Regions from separate parts of the Caldibacillus sp. 210928-DFI.2.18 genome, predicted to be linked through region 2. Evidence: a T-box and tRNA genes for the amino acid it is inferred to sense, from the RefSeq annotation. Region 2 holds a T-box; the other holds one or more tRNA genes.
The links. A T-box is a leader RNA that pairs with one kind of tRNA and senses whether it is charged. The one in region 2 lies ahead of LIZ98_RS08470 (valine--tRNA ligase), so its partner is inferred to be a tRNA-Val.
Positions count from the first base shown of each region.

Region 1: it encodes a tRNA-Val, which carries the amino acid that the T-box ahead of LIZ98_RS08470 (valine--tRNA ligase) is inferred to sense. The anticodon was not compared.

Region 1 covers NZ_JAJCHL010000021.1:30,119-42,501, forward strand. Annotated here, with positions in the region: gene LIZ98_RS06665 (spore germination protein) at 1-696, shown strand, start outside; gene LIZ98_RS06670 (Ger(x)C family spore germination protein) at 705-1,922, shown strand; gene LIZ98_RS06675 (GerAB/ArcD/ProY family transporter) at 1,925-3,049, shown strand; tRNA gene LIZ98_RS06680 (tRNA-Val) at 3,360-3,432, shown strand; partial or broken gene LIZ98_RS06685 (lipid II flippase family protein) at 3,940-4,314, shown strand; gene LIZ98_RS06690 (RNA-guided endonuclease TnpB family protein) at 4,435-5,553, opposite strand; partial or broken gene LIZ98_RS06695 (zinc-dependent alcohol dehydrogenase family protein) at 5,707-6,689, opposite strand; gene LIZ98_RS06700 (hypothetical protein) at 6,857-7,075, opposite strand; gene LIZ98_RS06705 (DUF2187 family protein) at 7,387-7,608, shown strand; gene LIZ98_RS06710 (MDR family MFS transporter) at 7,868-9,238, opposite strand; gene LIZ98_RS06715 (HesB/YadR/YfhF family protein) at 9,754-10,044, opposite strand; gene LIZ98_RS06720 (hypothetical protein) at 10,373-10,933, shown strand; gene LIZ98_RS06725 (C40 family peptidase) at 11,094-12,368, opposite strand.
Region 2 covers NZ_JAJCHL010000031.1:4,340-16,722, reverse strand. Annotated here, with positions in the region: gene LIZ98_RS08510 (uroporphyrinogen-III synthase) at 1-520, shown strand, start outside; gene hemB (porphobilinogen synthase) at 731-1,720, shown strand; gene hemL (glutamate-1-semialdehyde 2,1-aminomutase) at 1,775-3,070, shown strand; gene LIZ98_RS08495 (LysM peptidoglycan-binding domain-containing protein) at 3,484-5,103, shown strand; gene ysxE (spore coat protein YsxE) at 5,237-6,220, shown strand; gene LIZ98_RS08485 (NAD(P)-binding protein) at 6,461-7,105, shown strand; gene LIZ98_RS08480 (methyl-accepting chemotaxis protein) at 7,499-8,971, shown strand; gene LIZ98_RS08475 (hypothetical protein) at 9,347-9,538, opposite strand; T-box leader at 9,929-10,154, shown strand; gene LIZ98_RS08470 (valine--tRNA ligase) at 10,216-12,383, shown strand, end outside.

The sequences.
Region 1 (12,383 bases), on a different contig from region 2:
CAAGCAGCCGATGATTATTATGCCCGCTTTGATATAAGTACAGCGATCCGCTTTTTACGTGTGTTAAATTTTTTTATATCCATTGTCGGACCCGCAACATATGTGGCAGTTACAACATATCATCAGGAAATGATTCCAACCTTACTAATTATAACTATTGCCGCTCAGCGCGAAGCGGTTCCCTTCCCAGCCTATGTTGAAGCTTTGTTAATGGAAACAACTTTTGAAATTTTACGAGAAGCAGGAGTACGATTACCAAAAGCGGTCGGTCAAGCTGTTTCCATTGTCGGCGCTCTCGTTATCGGTCAGGCGGCAATTCAGGCAGGAATTGTTTCTCCTGCGATGGTTATTGTGGTATCCATAACAGCCATCGCCAATTTTGCAACACCTTCATTTTCAATGGCAATATCAGCCCGTGTTATTCGCTTTGGATTAATGACTTTAGCAGCGGTAATGGGATTTTACGGGATTATCACGGGACTCATGATGATGACATTGCATTTATGTAGTTTACGTTCTTTTGGCGTCCCTTATATGGAACCATTAGCACCTCTTATGATTAAAAATATGGGCGATACAATCATTCGTATCCCGCTTTGGAAAATGAAATCCCGTCCAAAACTAATTAGTCAAAAAAATATTATTCGCCAAGGAGATAACCAACAACCCCGTCCACCAGAAGATAATGGATCGTAGGTGAGAGAATGACAAAACGTTTAAACTTATTTGCTTTTATATGCATAACTATATTGCTGGCCGGCTGTTGGAATCACCGTGAGTTAACAGATATCGGAATTATCACTGCAGTCGGAATTGATTACGGGCAAGATAAACGCTATAATATGACGTTCCAATTTGTCAATCCAAAAAACATAGCCGGCAACCAACAAACAAGCGGATTATCAGGTCCTGCCATTACGATTTATGAAAGCGAAGGAGATAATTTGTTAGAAGCTGCCAGAGCGGCCTCCCAGCATGTTTCCAGACAGTTATATTTTGCCCATACCGATGTGTTAATGATTGGTGAGGAAGTTGCAAGAGATGGCTTAACTGACATACTCGACATTTCCATTAGGAACCCGGATTTTCGTTCTACAGCTACTATAGTAATAGCCAAAGATTCAACAGCAGAACAAATTTTAAAAACATTGACACCACTTGATCAACAAATTCCGGCAAATACAATTGATAAGACGCTCCAATTTTCTGAAAGTCGATGGGGAGAAGATATCCATCTTACTGTTGGCGAACTTGTTCCAACCATTTATTCAAAAAGTAAGCAAGCAGTGGTTAGCGGATTTGTCCTTAAAGGAGACAAAGAAAAGGGAAAGCAAGATGCAAATATTCAATCTTCCCGACCATTAGCCCCGCTAAATGCTGATGGAATAGGCATTTTTAAAGGAGACAAATTAATCACATGGGCGGAGGGAAAAACTGCCAGAGGGATTAATTGGATACTAAACAATATTCAATCAACAGTTATGGCTGTTGACTGGAAAAATAAAAAGGATGCTTTTGGCGTAACCATTAATCTTACCAAAACTAAAGTTTTAGCAGAAGTGAAGAACAACAAACCTCATATTACCGTCCATATTGATGCGGAAGGAGGTATTACAGAAGCTGACACATTTCTAGACCTTTCAAAAGCCGAAGAACTGATTAAAGTACAAAATGCATTGAGAAAAGAAATTAAGAAAGAAATAGAAAACTCTATCCAATTTGCTCAAAAACATAAAGCCGATGTATTCGGATTTGGAGAAAAAATAAGCCACGTTGATGAGGATTATTGGAAAAAAGTTGAAGATGTCTGGAATGAGGAGATTTTCCCAAATTTAGAGGTAAAGGTAGAAGTCAATGCCTTCATAAGGAGAACGTATTTAATTTCAAAACCATTTTTATATGAGCATAAAGGGAATGACTAAACATGGAAAACGCAAAACTGAGCAGCTATCAATTTTTTGTTATGATTTTACTTTTTGAAATGGGGACGTCTCTTGTCATCTCATTGGGTAGTGATGCAAAACAAAATACATGGTTTTCCATTTTACTCGGATCATTGATCGGTATTCTTTTCTACCATGTGAATTACAAAATTTACACCTATTATCCGAATGAACTTCCTTCTTCTTATTCCAAAAAAATTGTCGGTAAATTTCTTGGAAGCATCCTCGGCTATTTTTACATTATTTATTTTACTTATATATGTGCCAGAGTCACTCGTGATTTTGGAGAACTATTAGTTGCAGTAGCCTATACGCAGACACCACTTTTTATCGTTAATGCGATTATGATTATCCTTTGTGTTTTCGCCGTAAAAAAAGGGATTGAGGTGATTGCTCGAACTGCGGAAATTAATTTTGCCCTAATGTATTTATTTGCAATCACCGGATTGATCCTAATTCTTGTTTCAGGTTTAATTGAATTGGAAAATTTAAAACCTGTTCTTAGGAATAACTGGGGGACAATATTGAGAGTGGTCATCTTAGAAACTGCATTTGTTCCATTTGGTGAAATGATTGCTTTCACATACCTTTTCCCTTATTTGAATTATTCAAAAAACGGTCGCTTTTTAGGTTCCTTTGCAATTTTACTTAGCGGTATAAATTTGAGTATAACGGCGGCAATTAACGTAGCTGTCCTTTCAGTTCCTTTATTTGAAAACACTCAATTTCCGCTTTTATCAACGATTCAATATATTAGTATTGGAAACTTTATCGAGCGTCTCGATATCTTTTTCATCTTTGCTGCCTTTATTGGAGCGTTTTTTAAGATCGTTATTTTTTTTTATGTAGCTGTTATAGCGACTACCGATCTATTTCATTTGAAAGATCATAAAAAAATTGTCTATCCATTTGGTTTAATCGTGTTGTTTTTGTCACAAACCATCGCAAGTAATTACCAAGAACATATTAATGAGGGACTTAAATTTGTTCCTCCTCACTTACACATTCCATTTCAAATAGGAATACCCGTCATTTTGCTGGTAATTGCCTTTTTGAAGAATCGTAAAAAGGAAAAGAATATGAGTAAAACCATGAAGGAAGGGTAAAGATAATATTTTTTCATTTCAAACATAATTTTCTTGGTGGTGTCCGAATAAAATGACTACTCGGACACCTGCCTCTCAAACTTTCTCCTTTTGTTGAATAGATTGTTTTCATCAAAGGTCCCTCCCCTTCTCTTCATCAAAGGCATTTTTCCAACCATATAGGAAAATGGAAAATTCATACGAATAAGACTTTCAAAACTGCCATTCTCCCCAAGATAAAAATGTTTCCACTAAAAAAAGTTAACAAAACATCCTTGACTTTTTTATTTGTTTCCATTATATTATTTAATGTGATTGACAGAAAAATTATGATTCCGTAGCTCAGCTGGGAGAGCACCACCTTGACAGGGTGGGGGTCGCTGGTTCGAACCCAGTCGGGATCACTAAAGCAAAAGGCATATTCCATTAGGGTTTATGTCTTTTTTGTTTATCTTCCTTCCCGCCTTTCTTATGCATTTTTCTAAAGTTAGGGTGAAATGCGGGTGAAAATGTCTCGGAAAACCTGAAATACCCCGTTCTACATCGGAAATAGTTGATTAGAATAACCGACAAATAAGGGTTCTTCAAAATATATTGGAATACATCCAACTTAAGAGCTTTCTTTGACAGGGTGGGGGTCGCTGGTTCGAACCGAGTCGAGATCACTACTTTAAAAGGCATATTCATAAGGGTTTATTGTTTTTTTCTTTATCTTCTTCCCTCCATTTCTATACCCTTTTTGTAAAGTTAGGGTGAAATTATTAAGATGAAAACGGATGATACACCTTTTTTTGACCTTTTGTTGTAAAATATATAAAAGTAATTGAATTCTTCATATTGGGGAAAATCATAATGAAACTTAGCAAATCATCATTTGAAAATTATTTACATTTTTAGGGTGGGACTGACCATTGGAACTTATAACCGATAAATTAATACTGATCGCATTGTTTATTTTGATAATTCATTCTATAGAAACCCTTGCATATGCTGTCAGACTTTCAGGTGCAAGAGTAAAGCTCCTAGCCTCTGGTTTATCTTTATTTAACTCGATGGTCATTATTTCCCGCATGGCAAATATGATGCAACAACCTTTAACAGGCAGTCTGATTGATACCGCACCAACAGAAAATACATTAGAATTTGTTGGAACCCAATACCGGATTATCATTGGCTCAGCAACATTTGGTACGATATTAGGTATTCTTTTACTGCCAACATTTGTTGCCATATTTTCGAGAGCTATTATTTCTTTATCAGAGGAAAGAGGTTCTATACCTGCATTAAGTGAACTACCCTCCACTTACCACCCTTGCGGGTTTCTTGAAGTGGGGGCTTCTCGGGTAATCCTGTCTCATGACCGGAAATTGACCGAGCTAACCCTCCTGTTCCGGGAGTTTGTATTTTCATGCTAATTCTAACAAGCGTAATCCTTCTTTTTTGATATTGATTGCTGAATTATAATCACGGTCTAATACTAAGCCACAAGTACATTTATATACACGTTCAGACAATGACATTTCTTTTTCGTTCCCACAACGGGAACATTTTTTTGTCGAAGGAAACCATTTATCTATTTTTACAAGCTGTTTTCCTTGTTCTTTTAGTTTGTATTCCAAGAAAGTGGTGAACATACCCCAGCCATTATCATGAACGCTTTTTCCAAAGTTGAGGGCTTGAGACATGCCTTTCATGTCTAAGTCCTCAATAATCACAGCGTCATAGTTTGCTGCTAATTCTTTTGACTTGTGATGAAGAAAGTTTCTGCGCTGATTAGCTATCTTTTCATGCAGCTTAGCTACTTTCAGACGTTGCTTTTCCCATCGTGTAGAACCTTTCTTTCTTCGAGAAAGAATTTGTTGTGCTTTTGCTAATTTGACTAAAGCTTGCCGATAGTAACGTGGGTAATTGGCTTTCTCACCCTGCTCGCTTTCGACATATAGACCATCCATAGCAAAATCTAAACCAACTACTTTCTGAATTTTTACTGGACGGATATCTTTCTCATATTCTGTCAAAATTGAAATATAGTATTTGCCTGTCTTTGTTTTAGAAATAGTACAAGATTTGATTTTATACTCAGCGGGGATTTCTCTATGTTGCTTCATTTTCAGCGGCTTTTTGAACTTTGGTAATTTGATATGACCATCTTCAATCTTAATATTTCCATTGACCATATTGGTTGTATAGGATTGCTTGTGTTTTTTACTTTTGAATTTAGGGAACTCCGCACGACCTTCAAAAAAGTTCTTATAAGCATTTTGTAAATGGATCTGTGCGTTTGCTAAAGCTAAAGAATCCACTTCTTTTAAGAATGGAAATTCATCTTTGTACTTTGCTGGTGTCGGAAACTTTTGCTTTTTAAGAGTTTCCTTATCATCTTTGAATTTTTCATACGTTTCTTTGCGTTCAGCTAACATCTTATTATAGACAAAGCGAACACAACCAAAAGTTTTTGACAATAACTCTTCCTGTTCTTTATTTGGATATAAGCGGAACTTGAAGGCTTTGTTTTGCTTGGTCATATCAAATCACCTAACTTTAATCACGAACACTAGTTCCCTTTTCATTTATTGTACCATAAGTTTTGGCTATCGCCAACCGACATTCATCTCCCACCTACTCATTGGGCTATCACCCTTCACATTCCTTGAGGATGGGAGACTTCTGTCGGAAAAAGTTAAAAATACTTTTCCTTTCGTTATTTTAGAAGATTCAACAACATCAATCGCTTTTTTACTTTCAACAGATCATACTTTGAATCTACCCATTTCAATGATAACTTTTTATCAGCGACGAGGCCTATTAGGTGATAAAAAGATTCCTGCCATTTCTCAACCGAGACGTTTTGATTCCAATTCCGCAAATGAAAAATATTCGCATTCACTTTTGCTTTATTTACAATATCCGCCCAGTTTACTTGTTTCCCTGATAAAAGACCAATAGTAATAAAGTTCCCATTTGGGCGAACACTAAATGCCAATTCGTCTCCGGATGAACCTCCCACGGAATCAATCGCAGCATCCGCACCCATTCCATTTGTTAATTCCATAACGGTTTCATAGAGTGGAAAAGCAGAAGTGTCTATAACATATGACGCGCCAAAATGAAGCAAGTCTTCTGTATATTTTTTATTTCGAGTGACTGCAATTATTTGAAAGCCTAAAAGTTTTGATAATTGTACAAAAATATGACCAATTGAAGATCCACAAGCATTTACGAGTAAAACATCATTGGGCCTCAATTTCAAAACTTCCGTACAAATCACCCATGCTGTAATTGGATTAATATACAATTGTGCTGCCGTGAAATCATCAATGGAATCCGGTACGGGTACTGCAAACTCTGCTGTTGTCTTAACAAGCTCTTGCCAAGTCCCTTCCCCACGTAAAGGCAAAACACGTTTTCCAATAAGACTTTTAGAAACAAAAGGACCTACTTCTTCTACAATACCAACACCTTCATAACCGGGAATATTCGGTAAAGAAATCCGATGTGAATATGCCCCTCTAATTGGTATTAGATCAGAAGGATTGATAGGGCGAGCCAACATTCGAACAAGTACTTCTTTTTCTCTAGGTGGTTCAATCTTTTTAGACTCAACTCTTAACACATCTTTTGGATGACCAAATTGATAAAATTTAATACAGTTTCCATTCAAAACTATTAAGTCTCTTTTTCTAATCCAATTTTATTAAAAAAGCTACAACTTAATTGTACCGTTAACATAATTGGACAGCCACTGGATATAGCAGATTGAGTTCTCGAAACATTCCCTGTTCTTCCCAACATGCTTGTGCGTCTGGATCTTAAGTCCTTAATTTCCAACTAATTTGCCCGTTTTCGACTTCTTAATGGAACAATTGATAGCACGTTTTTTATTTTAAAAGTACGAATTTGTCTTTTTGTATAGCAATAAGCTTGGAAATGTTCTTCTCCAATTCTTCTAACTGTAATAATTCTATGTGTTATGATATTTTTTTCGGAAAGGTAAATCATTTCAAGTCTTTCTCCGCTTTTTGCAGCATTCAAAAGTAAAGTTTTCAACCTATCACCCCACAACGAACCTTTGTTCTTATTATATACCAAACATTAGTTCTAATTCAATACCTAATTTACTTTTTCTTAAATTTTTATTTTGAGTTGAAATAGTAGTTCCACGTTCTATACTCATCTCCGCCTTGACATCCTTACCACCGGCAGAACCATTGAAATACTTACACCCTATTTCATGTTATCATGGAAAATTTTCATGTTAGTGCTTTTTTAATCCAATGAACTTATCATGAACTATCCAATGTTTGGTCATATTAATAAATAGCCACTAGCCTTAGAATCTGCAAAAGTGAGGGAATAAAATGGAAAAAGAAACGGTAACAAAGGGGAATCTTGAAGGAAAACGGAAAAAGGCAAAGGAAGGAGACATGGTTGAAGTTAAGAGAGGACGTTATAAAGGAAAAAAAGGAGAAGTTCTGATTGTTAAAGAGAACTCTGTCATTATCCAGCTTGGAATAAATCCAAAAACAGGCGAGCCAGTTAAAACGGTTGTCAATCATAAAAACTATAAACGGGTGAAATAATTAATTCTACCTGCCCCATCCGGTATGAATGGGGCAGTGTTTTTTAGCTGGCCCGAAAACAGGAGTTCCTGACTTGCCGTAAAAAGTTAAATTACTCCTTCCCCGAACGCCATTTTTTGCAATCTCTTCAAACAAATTTCATTTATTCGCCTTTATGTCCCGGATGTTAAAATCAATCTCTTCAAGCATGTTTATGTTTAACTCCTTCACTCGTCTATAAATGTAAAAAAGTCTCCAATCGTTTTAAGCATGTCGGTGATTAATGTGTTGTTTGTTTTAGTTTTCTACCAATTAACATCATTGCAAATAAGAATGTCAATATTGCGAGTATAACTAAAAAGAAAAAGACATGATGTAAACTTTCCGCTAATTGACTACCATGTAATTCTTCACCTAACCATAAACCGGATACGGCAATTCCAATCGTTTGACCAAGATTCCGCATTAAATTAATGGTACCCATCGCTGCACCACGAAAATTCCACTCTACTGCTGATTGAACGACAACTGTATAAAGCGTACTGGACAGGCCGAAACCAATGCCTAAAATTCCTGTTGTCACCATCATCCAAGGAATTATTGTATTTGCTTGAAAGAATACAAGACCGATACAAGCAAAAATAATCATGGTGCTCCCAATAATCGCTATAGAAGCTACCGTTATTTTTTCAAAAAGTTTGCCGGTTATCATCGCACCAATCATCCATGTGATGGACATTGGCAACATAGCGATTCCGGATAAAGTGGCGTTTAACCCGCTTACCCCTTGCACCCATAAAGGAATATAAAAGGTGACCGTTACTAAAATAAAGCCAATAAAAAATGAGGCAATATTGGAAACTGTGATAAATCTGTTTTTAAATAAAGAAAGTGGCAGCATCGGTTCTTTTCCTTTTGCCTCAATAAAAAGAAATAGACACATGAAAACGAGCGAAATGAGCAACCAAAAAAATAAATTCGTTGTCATTTGTTTTTCTACTTTTACGATGTTAAGGGCCAACAAAAAAGCCGTCATACTGATTGTAAAAGTAATAATTCCAGCATAATCAATTATTTGTTTTTTCTTTGATAATTGTTCATGGAGCGCTTGTTGTAAAAGAATTAAAGAAATGATTCCAAACGGTAAGTTCATGAAGAAAATCCAATGCCAAGAAATTGCATCCACGATAAAACCGCCGACAATTGGACCAATGACCCCTGAAATGCCCCATACACTACTGATCCATCCTTGAATTTTTGCCCGTTGTTCAAATGAAAAAACATCCCCAATAATCGTCATTGGAATAGTGGCCAGCGCACCTGCACCAATTCCTTGGATCAACCTAAAAATAACAAGTTGTTCCATAGTTTGTGACAGACCGGATGAAGTAGATCCAAGTAAAAAAATGACAACGCCAATTTGAAACATAATTTTCCGACCATATAGATCGGCTAATTTTCCAAAAATAGGTGTACTGATGACCGTGGCCAATAAATAAACAGAGATGACCCAAGTATATAAGCTGCTCCCGCCTAAATCCTCAACAATTTTCGGCATAGCAGTACTAACAATTGTCCCTTCAATGGCTGTTAAGAAAGTAGCAATAGTTAAGGACGTGACAATAATATTCTGTTTGGTTACCCCTTGCATAATGAATTCTCCTTTTATTTCCACATTACGTTAGATTATACGATAGAATTGGCGTTTATGTTTAACTATGGGCTAGATTCATTAGTTTTATCATACTATGACTATTTACATAATAGAAGTAAGTACATAATTATTTTCAGGTGTATAAGGAAAACTTGGGCGTCCGATCCTTTAGGTGAGGGCAAATTCGTAGTCAGCAAAAAAAATTTTTTCGCTTGCGAGGTAATGCTACCGAAGCTTCTCTAGTCACCGAAAAAATATAAAATTTTTTCGGCTGCGATGTATTCCCGCGAAGCTTTCCTTGTGCACTTATGCGTTAGGAAAGTAGAAATTGAAAAATTTTTACTTTCCTATTAGCTAAAAAAACCACCTGTGTGAAAGGTGGATTGGTCAGATATACTAACCTTTGGAGGAATGCTTTCATTAGGAAAAGCTGGAGAAATGAAAATCCAGAGGAATACGATTGGATTTATAGATTTTCTTATGTTGCGCCGGTTTGATCTAATCCATATATTTTACACTGCTTGTCGAAATTCCGGCTCTCCTAATTTTTCGTTAAATTCAATAACTAAATCTTTATCATCAAAATACCAAATATCCTCATCCTCAATAAAGAAAATAACACCGTCCTTTTCCAGTTGAATATTGGAACGTTCAGGTATATCTTTATCCATTCCCAGTGAAAAGCCGCTAATAAAAGAATTAAAACCGCCGTAACGAATATAAAAACGTACAAAATCTCCCTGATTTAAGGATAACTCTTCTTTGTACCAATTGAAAACTTTTTCAGACATTGTAATTTGCATGATCATCACCTCATCATAAAATTGGGCTGTAATTCTAGAAAACACTAATTGTGAAATATTTCACAAACATTTCTTGCTCTTAGTATATCAGTAAAAGTTTTTCGCGGCAATCTTGATTTTTGGATAATTTGTGAATTTAATTAATAAGTGTTATGTAATTTTTACCTAATTAAATGCTTGGTAAGTCCCCTTTATTTTTAGGTTAACCGATACAAATTTACGTTAATATATGATATAATAATAATAGAAATGGAAGCGCTTCCCCCCTACAAGTTCACATTTTTAGGGAAATAATTTTTTATAAATTGCATATAAGGAGGTGAGAACCATGATGTGGATTACTACTATTATAACTATGTTAATCATTTTTGTTAGCATACTATTGTACGATCAAAAGAAAAGTCGACATGGACCGTCAACCAGCCAACCCAATTCTTCCACGCATAAACATTATCAAACGAATAATAAGGAAAATTTTACGTTTATGACTTGTCCACGTTGTAAGAAGTATAGTTACGTTAATAAAAACAACTTAATTAAGATTTGTAATCATTGCGGTTGGAATCTTACCGAGCCATATATAAATACGACCTTCAAATTATTAAAACCCTCGAATAATGCTGATGATCCAATCACTAATTTAAAAATAAATGAGCAGCTCTATATTATCGATGAAATAATAGAAGATAGCGAAAAAAGTTTTAATGGCATTGCTGTCTATAATCGTAATGGAAATATCGTTGGCTGGTTACCGGAACAAATTGTTGAGGAATTAAGACCAAAAATCGCCTTGAGTAAACGGATTTTGGCTAAAGTGAAATCGATTTATTCAGGTAGCGGAGAAATTGAAATTTTAGTAACAAATGACTTAATGAAAATGTGGGGATAACATCATAAAACACTCCAGTTAAGTTTAGCCTCCACCTCATTTTCCTTCAAACACGGATGTGACTAACTACCCTCATTTAAATTCCCGCTACAGCGAAAGACCTCATTTTAAAAAGAAATGAGGTCTCTTTACTGATTTTATTATTTTGAAAGGAAAGATATTAATAAAATCTCTTAAAACTGTCAAAGTGGCGTTTCCAATAAGGATTGTCTAGACTAGCAATTTCCACGCCGTCGGAACCTGCATTAATAAATTGATTGTTCCCCAAATATATGCCCAAGTGAGAAATGCCGGCTTTATATGTATTTTTAAAGAATACAAGATCGCCAACTTCCGGATTGTTTACATAATACGAACGATCAAAATATCCTTCACTCGAATAACGCTTAATATCTTTACCGGCTTGTTTATAAACATAATAAATAAAGCCACTGCAATCAAAACCGCTTGGCGTAGTGCCACCCCATACATAAGGGATACCGAGTAAACTTTTTGCTACGCTGACTAGCGTATTAACATTATAACTGCCATTGGTATTAGTAGATGTATTACTTCCGGAATTATTGGAAACACCAGATCCCGCTGAACCTTGAATGGTTAATTTTTGACCTACATAAATCACATCAGAGCTCAAATTATTCCAGCTCTTTAAATTAGCGACACTAACGCCAAATTTACTTGCAATTTTCCATAAAGAGTCCCCTGCTTGAACGGTATAATCCGAAGAAGCCGAGCCATTTTGATTCGAATTAGAAGTTGAATTTGAACTTGTATCCGTTGATGTTTGAGCATTTTTGACAGTTAAAGTATTACCCGGGAAAATTAAGGTGGTCGTTAAATTATTCCATGCCATTAAATCTTGGACGGAAACTTTATATTTAAAAGCAATGCCGCTTAAGGTATCGCCGCTTTTAATCGTATAAGTGATTGTGGAGCCACCTTGTGTACCTGAATTTTGATTGGATGGCGGTGCGGAATTCTGATTCTGATCACTGGAACTTGACGAATGTCCCTGACCGCTCACGACAAGTACATTCCCAGGATAAATTAATGAAGAAGTTAAATTGTTCCATGCCATTAAGTCTTTTAACGAAATGTTATGTTGTAAAGCAATTTTACTCAAGGTGTCGCCACTCTTGACCGTGTATGTACTTGCTGCTGTTGAAACCGGTTGATTCGTAGAACTTGATGGAGTAGTTTGACTAGTTTCGCTACTCCCTGTTTCCAAAACTTGGTTTGGATAGATGACATCAGATGTTAATTGATTCAAACTTTTCAACTGAGTCACACTAACATTATACTTTTGTGCAATTGCCCATAAAGAATCCCCGCGTTGGACTTTATAAGTTGCTGCTTCTGTTTCATTAGCACCAAGTAGAGCAGAGGCAATTGCTGCACTTGCTGTTACTGACATGATTACTTTTTTATTACTCAATGGATACCCCCCTTT
Region 2 (12,383 bases):
GGAACATGTAAAGGTGGCGGCTGTCGGTACGAAAACACAAAGCAGTTTAGTAAATTATGGTATATCACTGTCTTTCATTCCAAAAAAATTTACCGGTGAAGCATTGGCTGATGAGATGAAGGATTTTATTGATAAGAATGAACGCATTTGCGTGGTAAAAGGAAATCTGGCCAGGGATATTGTCGGTACAGTGCTTCGAAATGTCGGTGCCATTGTCGAGGAAATCATTATTTACGAAACATTTTTACCAGAGGAAAATAAAGAAAAACTGATTGCAACATTGAAAAATAAAGTCGACGTATTAATATTTACCAGTCCTTCAACCGTTAAACATTTTATGAGTATATTAATGGAGAAAAATGAACGCCATCTACTCGACGGAAAATGGGTCGCTTCGATTGGACCGGTTACCAAAAAAGCGTTGGAAGATTACGGAATTCCTGTTCATATTTGTCCCGACATTTATACCGTCGATCAATTGCTTGAAGAGATGAAGGTGTTTTTTGGAAAGAAATGTTAAGAAATAAATACAACGGTATAATGTAAAAAATAAGGTCGAAGTGAACTTTTCCTATAAAATTTTTTAGATGCCAAACGAGCAATGATGAACACTTGAAGAGCTTGCTTTTGCGTTAAATTTGGATCACATAAACCAAAGATGCAATGAATTTTCCCGTAGAACTTTTTGGGTGCCAAACAAGTTATTAAATATATAATTGGAGGCAGTGAAATGAACATAGAAGACTTACAATTTAAGAGACATCGGAGACTAAGACAATCGGCTTTTATGAGAGATTTAGTTCGGGAAAATCATGTTCACACGGATGATTTAATTTATCCGCTATTTATCGTTGAAGGAGAAAAGATAAGAAATCCCATTATTTCAATGCCGGGAATTGAGCAAATTTCTTTAGATTATTTGCCTAGTGAAGTGGATGAACTATTAAGCTTAGGCATAAAGGCCGTTCTTTTATTTGGTGTCCCGAATGAAAAAGATGAAATAGGTTCCGGTGCATTCCATGATCACGGCATTGTTCAGAAAGCTATTAAAACCATTAAACAACATGCTCCGAAAATGCTTGTTGTTGCAGATACATGTTTATGTGAATATACCGATCACGGTCATTGCGGTGTAATCATGAACGGTGATGTTGCCAATGATGAGTCACTGGAAATTCATGTGAAAACGGCAATCAGCCAAGCAAGGGCAGGTGCTGATATTATTGCGCCTTCGAATATGATGGATGGTTTTGTCGTTGCAATTCGTAAAGGGTTGGATGAAGCAGGTTTTAAACATGTACCAATCATGTCCTATGCAGTTAAATATGCATCCGCTTTTTACGGTCCGTTCCGTGATGCTGCAGAAAGTGCCCCACAATTTGGCGATCGGAAAACATATCAAATGGACCCTGCCAATCGTCGGGAAGCTTTAAGAGAAGCCCATTCGGATCTTTCGGAAGGGGCTGATTTCTTAATCGTCAAGCCGGGCATGCCATATTTGGATATTATCCGTGATGTCCGCAATGAGTTTAATGTTCCGATAGTTGCTTACAATGTCAGCGGGGAGTATTCAATGGTTAAAGCAGCTGCCTTGAACGGTTGGATTGACGAAAAGAAAATTGTCATGGAAATGCACACCGCATTCAAAAGGGCAGGTGCGGATTTAATTATCACCTATTTTGCGAAGGACATTGCCAAATGGCTGAATGAAGAAAAATAATAGCACTTAAATGATGTATGCTCTTCATAAACATATAGAGAAAAGAGGGATAGTATGCGTTCATTCGAAAAATCGATAAAAGCATTTCAAGAGGCATTACAGTTAATGCCGGGGGGAGTTAACAGCCCGGTGCGTGCCTTTAAAGCTGTTGATATGAATCCGATTTTTATGGAAAGCGGAAAAGGCTCGAAAATTTACGATATCGACGGGAATGAATATATTGATTATGTTCTTTCATGGGGACCATTAATTTTAGGCCATGCGAATCGTCAAGTTGTTGAAGCATTGAAAAAAGTAGTCGAGTCCGGGACAAGCTTCGGTGCTCCGACATTAATCGAAAATAAATTGGCAGAACTGGTTAAGGAGCGGGTACCATCCATTGAAATTATTCGTATGGTAAATTCCGGTACAGAAGCAACGATGTCCGCATTACGGTTGGCACGAGGATATACGGGGAGAAGTAAGATTTTAAAATTTGAAGGCTGTTATCACGGGCATGGTGATTCCTTATTAATTAAAGCCGGCTCAGGTGTAGCAACACTTGGACTTCCCGATAGCCCGGGCGTTCCTGAAGGCATTGCAAAAAACACAATAACTGTTCCATATAATGATTTGGACGGGGTTAAAACGGCCTTTGAAAAATTTGGCGAGGATATTGCAGCAATCATTGTTGAACCAATTGCCGGAAATATGGGTGTTGTTCCTCCGTTACCTGGTTTTTTGGAAGGATTGCGTGAAATGACCGAGCAATACGGCGCCCTGCTTATTTTTGACGAGGTCATGACAGGCTTCCGGGCCGATTATCATTGTGCCCAAGGTTATTTTAACATTCAACCTGATTTAACTTGTTTAGGGAAGGTAATCGGTGGCGGGCTTCCGGTTGGTGCTTACGGCGGGAAAGCAGAAATCATGGAAAAAGTTGCTCCAAGTGGTCCGGTCTATCAAGCAGGCACGTTATCCGGCAACCCTTTGGCAATGACGGCCGGTTATGAAACATTGAAACAGTTAAAACCCGAACACTATGATGAATTTAAACGAAAAGGGGATATGTTGGAAGCCGGTTATCGTCAAGCAGCAGAAACATACGGGATTCCACTAACTGTCAATCGGGCCGGCTCGATGATCGGGGTCTTTTTTACCAATGAACAAGTGATGAACTATGATACAGCGAAAACATCCAATCTCGATTATTTTGCAACGTATTATCGGGAAATGGCATTGCAAGGTGTGTTTTTACCGCCATCCCAATTTGAAGGATTGTTTATTTCTACCGTTCATTCGGATGAGGATATAGAAAAAACCATTCAAGCTGCAGAACATGCTTTTCGAAAAATAAAAGAAATGAATTAAAACTTGGAATGACGTACAGTGATCTTGTTAGCGGGGAGGTTCGGGATCAGTTTGTACGTCATTTTCCAACTTTGAATCACCTATTGATTTTGGACCTATTGTTTTATGGAAACATGAAATAATATTTCGGCTTCTTCTACAAGTGAATTCCTTTTCTATTTTTCCACATTGCTTGATTCCAAAATGCTTGACGTATTCTTAAAAGCTTTTCCACTTGTTCTTCCACAAAAGTAACTTTTTTAAGCATATTTCATCCACTTTTTTCATAACTTGTAATGATATGAGTAGAATAATAGCTCCTTATTCACGTTATCTCAAAACACGATTATTTTTGTTTATCCTAATAAACAAATTTCATCTTCACCAGTGAGTTTCTGAAAATCCACAGTTAGATTCGTAAGGGGGGAAGTATGTTGACTGATAATAATCAACCGGCAGCCATTAAATTTTCTTTGGATGAAACAGTGTGGTTTCGAAAGGGAGAAGAGATTGGAGAATTATATAATTTAGCATTAGAGCCAAATGTTACCATCCAAGATTTGAATCACTTTATTTCCATCCGTGGATCATTAAAAATGTACGGAGAATATAAAAAATCAGAAGCTGAAATAAATGATGAAGAAGATCGTATTTATTTTTCAGGGCAAAAATATGTTACCGTACTCGACGCAAGAGAAGAAGGAATATCAGAATTTCATTTTGATTTTCCCGTTGATATTACCGTACCGAGAGAGAAAGTAAGCAGTATAGAAGACTTAGATGTCCTTATTGAATTTTTTGATTACTCAATTCCTGAAAAAGACTGCTTAAAATTGTCAACGAATGTCGCAATTACAGGAATTGCCGCAGATGCATCCGCATACGAACGAAAAGATATTTTGTCAAGTAGTGAAGAAGGCATCCCGGCATTATCTGAAGATCCATTAGCTGATAAAGACCAATTATTTCCAGTTTCAAACGATTTTTTCATCGATAAAATTGATGACGACAGCACATTCTCAGTAGAGGCTAAAAAAGTAGAGGACCGAGATGAAGAGCCTGAAGAAAATATCCAAATCCCGATTCAATTTACTTCCACTATGGATAAACTGGAAAAAATTGAAAAGAAACGAGTAGAGGCTGACCAAGCAACTTTATCGACAAATACAAATGAAAAACAGTTTGAGCCTGATCATCTTTTAGTAGAATCGGGGGGATTGGAAAACGAGCCGGAAGCTAGTCACATTATAGAAGAGACGGAAAATATACCTGAAGCCGGTCGCATAGAAGAGGAGTTGGGGAACGTACCTGAAGCCGGTCGTATAGAAGAGGAGTTGGGGAACGTACCTGAAGCCGGACGCCAGAAAGCAGAACCTGAAAAATTAGAAAAGAAACCTGAAATTAGTCCATGGTTAAAGGATTCAGAGCATGTTCCTGAAGTCGGTCCGCTTCTAACTAATTCGTCCCCAAAGGATAACGACCGTAATACTGATCCAGTTTTAAATGACTTGGATAATGAAAACCAAGTAGCAGTGGAAAGAAATGAAACGAAAGCTGTGAATACAGAGGCAAAATTGGAAAATGAGATCGAAGTCAGTGGCGAACTGTCAAAAAGGGACAATGAACCGGTAGAGGAGCCGAAAACAAGAGCAGATCTTAATCAACAAATAGAGACTGTAGCAGTGGAGACAAGTGTTCAGGAATCGGCTGAACAACAAGATTTTGCTGATATTACGATTGAGGAAGTTCAGGCAGAAGAGGATCACGAAGCCCATCGAACCGAGAAAAACATAAATTATCAGCCGCAAGAAACAAATCAGGATGAAAAATCCATCTCACTCACTGAATTTTTTGGAAGAAAAGATGAAAATCCGGCAGTTCGGATGAAAATTTATATTGTTCAAGCGAGAGATACATTAAGTTTGATTGCCGAAAAATATGACGTCTCGGTTTCCCAACTGTTGCGAACAAATCACCTGGAATCAAATCAGGATGTCTATGAAGGACAAATACTTTACATCCCCACCAATACACATAAAATACATTCGTCATAACTGAATGGACTAACCGAGGAACCAGCCGAACTATAACAATGAAAAATACCATATCCCAATCACTTTATGTAAAAGTGACGTAACAAAGAAAACGGGTACGAAACCCGTTTTTTATATGCATTGAGGTGAAAAAATGAGAGTCTACGAAATTTTAAAAGAATATCAAATTCAACCGAGACATTTGGAAAAGATTGGAAAAGTATATAAAGTATTTAGTGGAAACAATGTGTTTGCATTAAAAGAAACCGAAGTAACTAAGGGAAGAAATTTATTTTCCATCTACCCTTTTTTATACCATAAAGGGTTTTATCGTTTCGTTCCTCTTTATCCGGCAAAAAACGGGCAATATATGATTTTAAGAGATCAAAAGCTGTATTACTTAATGCCTTGGTTAGGTAGCGAGTCAAGACCGGTTGAAACCAATCATGCAAGAAAAATGTTTCGGGAACTTGCCAGACTTCATCTTTTGACATCACAAGAAATGGAAATGGACCAGACAAATATCGAGGACCATTTTGAGCGAACTAGTGGACAATGGAATAAAGAAATGCAATATCTTGACAGTTGGATTGAACTGTGTGAGCAAAAATGGTATATGTCTCCTTTTGAATGGGAATTTGTCCAATATTATCATGAATTTCAAAAAGCCTATGAATATGCACTTCGAACTCTAAAAATTTGGAAAGATACTATGCTTGAATCAAAGAAAATTCGCACGGTCCTTCTTCACGGTAAAGTTAGCTTGGATCATTTTGTATTTGATGATAAAGGGTACGGGTATTTTATTAATTTTGACGAAAGCCGTATCGGTTCCTCATATCAGGATTTATTGCCGTTTTTATCCAACACATTAAGTACATACCCGATGAACGGTGAAGATTGTATGGAATGGCTGAATATCTATATGAAACACTATCCGCTAAAGGAAACAGAACTTTTGCTTATGAAAAGTTATCTTGCCCACCCCGGATTCATGATTCAGTTATTGAACCGCTATCAAACGAGAGTCGCCCCAAACCATGAATTGAAGTATACAAAAAAGATTCAGCAAGCATATTGGAAACTGAAAAACATTGAAAATATCATCATGAAGCTGGAAATGCAAACAGAATCCTAATATGCCGAGTTGGTGGTACTGTTGAATTCCCGGTGTGAACTGTTGAATTGACAGGCGTCACTGTTGAATAAGAAGGCCTTACTGTTGAAATCGGAGGAGGTTTGTTGATCTAGTGGAGTTCCGCTAAATTTTTCAGTAAGTCTCCTAGGTATTCAGAAAAATTGATATAATAGTATATAATCAAGACATCACTAAAATCGACATTACAACGAAAATGAAACCGAAAAGGAAAGTTGTACAATGACAAGATTCATACCTCTAATGTTCGATTTAAATAACAAAAATATTGTCATAATTGGTGGGGGTCATGTAGCTGAAAGAAGAATTCGTCTATTGCTGGAAAGCGGTGGAAAGATTACCGTGACTAGTCCAAAAATTACCCAGGAAATCCGCAATTATTGGGAACAAGGCAAGGTAAATTGGATGAAAAAGCATTTTGAACCTAATGATATATCCGACGCCTTTCTCGTAATTATTGCAACAAATAATCCCCAAGTGAACGAATTGGTTCTTCAATATGCACAAAAAAATACATTAATCAATGATGCTACAAACGCTTCCAATGGGAATGTTCATTTTCCCACGATCATGAAAAGAGGCCGATTAACAATAAGTGTTGCAACAAACGGCGCTAGCCCCATGCTGACAAAGAAAATTAAACAGCAATTGGAAGCCACTTTCCCGAAAAATTATGGAGAATATGTTGATTTTCTATATGAATGTCGGGAACTTTTGAAAAACTCTCCACTGCCAAAAGAAGAGCAGCAAAAACTGTTAAAACAACTATTGGATGATGATTTTCACAGTAAAACAAATCAACAACAATTTTTAAGCTGGTTAAAAAATCTTCAAAATAATGAAAACGGTCAAGGTGATCTTAATTAGGAACCTTGACCTTAAAAATTCCTTACTATTTCAATCATCATAAGATCCTCAGTTATAAAAAATTAACACAAACAATTCAAATAAACATAAATTTTTGAAGAAATGTCCATATCACTTGAAATTAGTGACTTATTTCACAAAAAAGCTGTACTATTATAAATTTGTTGTCGCGCACTGAATACGTACCGACTCATTTCTCAAAAAACAAGCCGCTTCATCATCAATTTTCTATTGCACTGAATAGGTATTCATGTATAATAGAGGGAAAATAATAATATTTGAAAGAGTAGAAGCCTTGTTACTTTTCTATTATAAGCAAACGTTTTCAATAGAGCTGTTCCTTCCCTATTAATCGATCAAAAAATGAATATACAAATAAGAAGGTGAAACAAGATGGACAAGATACAGCAAATGTTGTTGGAAGATAGTAAAAAAATAAATTTAATCATGTATACTACTTTTTCAGTTTCATTAGTTTTGGCTTTTTTGAAATCAATCGCACTAAAACAAGGCCCCGTAATTATAATATATTCTACTCAATTAATCTGTTTTGCTGTTTTATATATTGTTTGTGAAAAAATAGTTAAGAAACACTCTCTATTTCCTTATTTAAGTGTTGTTTTGATTGGCGCCTTTTCATTTTTAGGTATTTCGGTTACCGGCGGCGGAATTAATATTATTCTCATCACATTCTTTTTAGCCATTTTTTCGACGATTAGTTCTGGCAAAAAATCGTTTATCCTTGGTTATTCCATAGGATTGTCGATCATGTTAACGATCTTTTTTGTCGGTACAAAAGAAACAGCCGTAATTAAAGAAAACTTTGTTACTATTCTCATACTCTATCTTTTATCAGGACTTTTACTTTATGTACTAATCCACATGAACGCCAGACAGCAATCCGTGATTCGGGAATTGTTGCGGCAGTCAGAAAAACATGGTGAGGAACAAAAGCAACAAAAAGAACGCATTCAAGCCAATATGAATAATATTTTAAAAGAAATGGCCAATGCAAATGAACGGATTCAGAGCAATCAATTGGCTCAAAATGAATTTACTAACAGTTTACAAGAGTTAACAATTGGCAGTCAACAGCAAGCCGACCAAATTGCAATGATTTCAAGTCATACGATGGAAAATCTCGAGGTCATGCTAAAGCTGGAAAATATGATGGAAGAACTTTCAACTGAGGCGGATAAAACAGACGAAATCACGTCTCTCGGTGAAAAAAGAGTTTTCATGTTTAAACAAGATGTAATGGAGATTCGAGCATTTATGAACGACTTAAACCAAACATTACTGGATTTAACAAAGAACATTCAAGAAACCAATACATATTCAAATAAAATTAAAGAAATTTCCGAGCAGACAAATTTATTGGCTTTAAATGCCTCCATTGAAGCGGCACGAGCAGGTGATGCCGGCAAAGGATTCTCGGTTGTCGCCGAAGAAATTCGCAAACTGGCAGAGTCGACAAAAGATACGGTCAATAATATTACCAAAAACTTGCAAAACGTGAATACGAGCAACGAATCGACGTTGAAAAAAATGCAAGCCAGTGACCAAAAGATTACCCACCTTGCAGATTCGATGGAAGATATTGTCGTTTACTTTCAACAGTTGAAAGAAGTATTTCAAAAATTAAACACTGATTTACTGCATTCAAAAGAAATGACTAATGAAGTCGTGAAAAAAAGTAAAAGTATAGAAACATATACATCCCAGTTTGCGGGAATTCTTGAAGAAGCGAGTACCAATCTGGAAGAAATGACTGCTTCTATTGAAACATTAACGAATGACAATAAAGACATCGCAAATTCAATGAATAGAACAACAATCAGTGCAAAAGAGCTACTAGCTGAATAAAAAAATTGGAAGGGCAAATCGAGGATAATTGGAATTTCTTCTAAAGACGTGAAAAATTGAATTTGGAAGGCCGCCGAGTTTTTACGGCCTATTTCCAAAGAAAATCGAATCGGAAAGGGTGCCTGAATTCACTAACTGCTTTTTTCCTAAGCAAAGAGAGTCGGTTCACTAACGCCTCTTTTCCATTAGTCAGTAAAAAAATTATGATGTTCAAAAAGTTCGGGGGAATAGCTGGCAAATTTCTTCTCGGATACTCCTTACACTTATCCCCCTTTTTGAACATGCAATTATTATTTGGTAGAGGGCAACAACTTAAAATAGGCTTCTAAAAAAACCAAGTTGCTCAATTACCAAACAATTAACAAAAAAACACACTTATATCAGATCAATCTGGAAAAGAGCGACAATTAACAAAAAAATTAATAATAAGACGACATCAAAAGTTGTTGGGATGATTAACGTTCGGATTCCTTGGAAGATCGTAAACGGGATAATCAATTGCTTTCCGACTTCCCTGATTGTTCGAGCCCATGATGGCAGTAAATATGGATTGTATTTTCTACGCATGAAACCCCTCCTTTATAACGGTTGTCTTCCCAAAAGGAAACAAGACCGCAACCGGACATGAAACGTCTGCAAAAAGTGTTTCTTTAATTCATTCTATGTGAATATAACGGGAAGTTGTTCATATTTTTTTGAGTGAATTTTAAAAAGTGAAAATAATGGTACTTTGTGAAAAATCTGCCTCGGGTGTTGTTCACCACATTCCAACTAACATAAGCATTCTGGACTTGCGTGTCGAATACCGGAATATGGGTTTCAAAATCATTTCGTATAATTTTTCCTAAAACCGGTAGAAAAAGAATTGTATATAAATCATTTCGTATAATTTTTCCTCAAATGGCCAATAATGATTGACGAAATGTCCGTTATTTTTATAGAATAAGTATAAATAAACGAAATGCGTTGAACGGGAAGAGTACAATAGTTTGGCTTTTCAGAGAGAGAACGGTGGTGCGAGTTCTTAAGTGAAACTGTTGGAAGGTCGCCCGGGAGCAGCTTTTGTGAATCTGAAGAGTAGCAAAAGCCGGGAAATCCGTTACCTGGTTGAGTGCCAAATGCATGCTTCTTATGCATTTGTGAATAAAGGTGGTACCGCGAATCAACTCCATTCGTCCTTTAACGAGTGGGGTTTTTTAATTGTCAGGATTTGCAAAAAATTAAATTAAAATGGAGGCATTTAAATGAGTGAACAAACATTCTCGATGCCCACAAAATACGATCCAAATTCAATAGAAAAAGGTCGCTATGAATGGTGGGTAAAGAACAAATTTTTTGAAGCAGAAGATGATGAAACCAAACAACCATACTCCATCGTGATTCCGCCGCCAAATGTGACCGGCAAACTTCACCTTGGGCATGCCTGGGATACAACATTACAAGATATTATTACCCGGATGAAACGAATGCAAGGCTACGATGTATTGTGGCTGCCGGGAATGGATCATGCCGGAATCGCAACGCAGGCAAAAGTCGAACAAAAACTGCGTGCGGAAGGGAAATCCCGCTATGATCTAGGCCGAGAAAAGTTTTTGGAAGAAACATGGAAATGGAAAGAAGAATATGCACAAACAATTCGTCACCAGTGGGCAAAATTAGGGCTTGGTCTCGATTATAGCCGGGAACGATTCACACTGGATGAAGGTCTTTCCAAAGCGGTTCGTGAAGTTTTTGTTTCTCTTTATAAAAAAGGTCTCATCTACCGCGGAGAATATATTATCAACTGGGATCCGGTTACGAAAACGGCCCTTTCCGATATTGAAGTTATTTACAAAGATATACAAGGCGCTTTCTATCATTTGCGGTATCCGTTAAAAGACGGTTCCGGCTATATTGAAATTGCAACAACGCGTCCGGAAACGATGCTCGGGGATACGGCCGTTGCGGTTCACCCGGAAGACGAGCGCTATAAACATTTAATTGGCAAAACAATCGTGCTTCCAATCGTCGGTCGCGAAATCCCAATTATTGCCGACGAATATGTCGATATGGAATTCGGCTCCGGTGCGGTAAAAATCACCCCGGCCCATGATCCGAACGACTTTGAAGTAGGAAATCGCCATAACTTGGAACGGATTCTTGTTATGAATGAAGACGGTACAATGAATGAAAAAGCCGGAAAATATAAAGGCATGGATCGTTTTGAATGCCGCAAACAAATTGTCAAAGACTTACAAGAACAAGGTGTCCTTATCAAAATCGAGGAAATGGTTCACTCCGTCGGTCACTCGGAACGGAGCGGGGCTGTTGTTGAACCATATCTTTCGACCCAATGGTTTGTCAAAATGAAACCATTGGCTGAAGCTGCAATTAAGCTGCAAAAAACGGAAGGAAAAGTGCATTTTGTTCCGGAACGATTTGAAAAAACCTATCTTCATTGGATGGAAAATATTCGTGACTGGTGTATTTCGCGACAACTTTGGTGGGGTCATCGGATTCCTGCTTGGTATCATAAGGAAACCGGAGAAGTATATGTTGGTCATGAAGCCCCGCAAGACGCTGAAAATTGGGAGCAAGACCCGGATGTCCTTGACACTTGGTTCAGCTCGGCATTATGGCCATTTTCAACTATGGGCTGGCCGGATAAGGAAGCAGCTGATTTGAAACGCTATTACCCGACCGATGCGCTTGTCACCGGTTATGATATTATTTTCTTCTGGGTATCCCGGATGATTTTCCAAGGGCTTGAATTTACCGGGAAGCGCCCGTTCAAAGATGTTTTAATTCACGGTTTAGTTCGCGATGCAGAAGGTCGGAAAATGAGTAAATCGCTTGGGAACGGTGTCGACCCGATGGATGTTATCGATCAATATGGTGCCGACTCCTTACGTTATTTTCTGGCAACCGGATCATCACCGGGACAAGATTTACGTTACAGTACGGAAAAGGTTGAATCCGTTTGGAATTTTGCTAATAAAATTTGGAATGCATCCCGGTTCGCTTTGATGAATATGGGCGGACTCCCATATGAAGACATTGATTTAAACGGAAAAAAATCTGTAGCGGATGAGTGGATTTTAACCCGACTCAACGAAACGATTGAAACAGTTACCAATCTGGCTGAAAAATATGAATTCGGTGAAGTTGGCCGGGCTTTATACAACTTCATTTGGGATGATTTTTGTGATTGGTATATTGAAATGGCAAAACTTCCATTGTACGGTGAGGATGAAACAGCAAAGAAGACAACTCGCTCCGTTTTAGCCTATGTTTTAGACCAAACGATGCGGTTACTTCATCCATTCATGCCGTTTATTACCGAGGAAATTTGGCAAAATCTCCCACATGAGGGGGAGTCGATTACGGTTGCGGAATGGCCAAAGGTACGACCGGAATTGTCGAACCAAGAAGC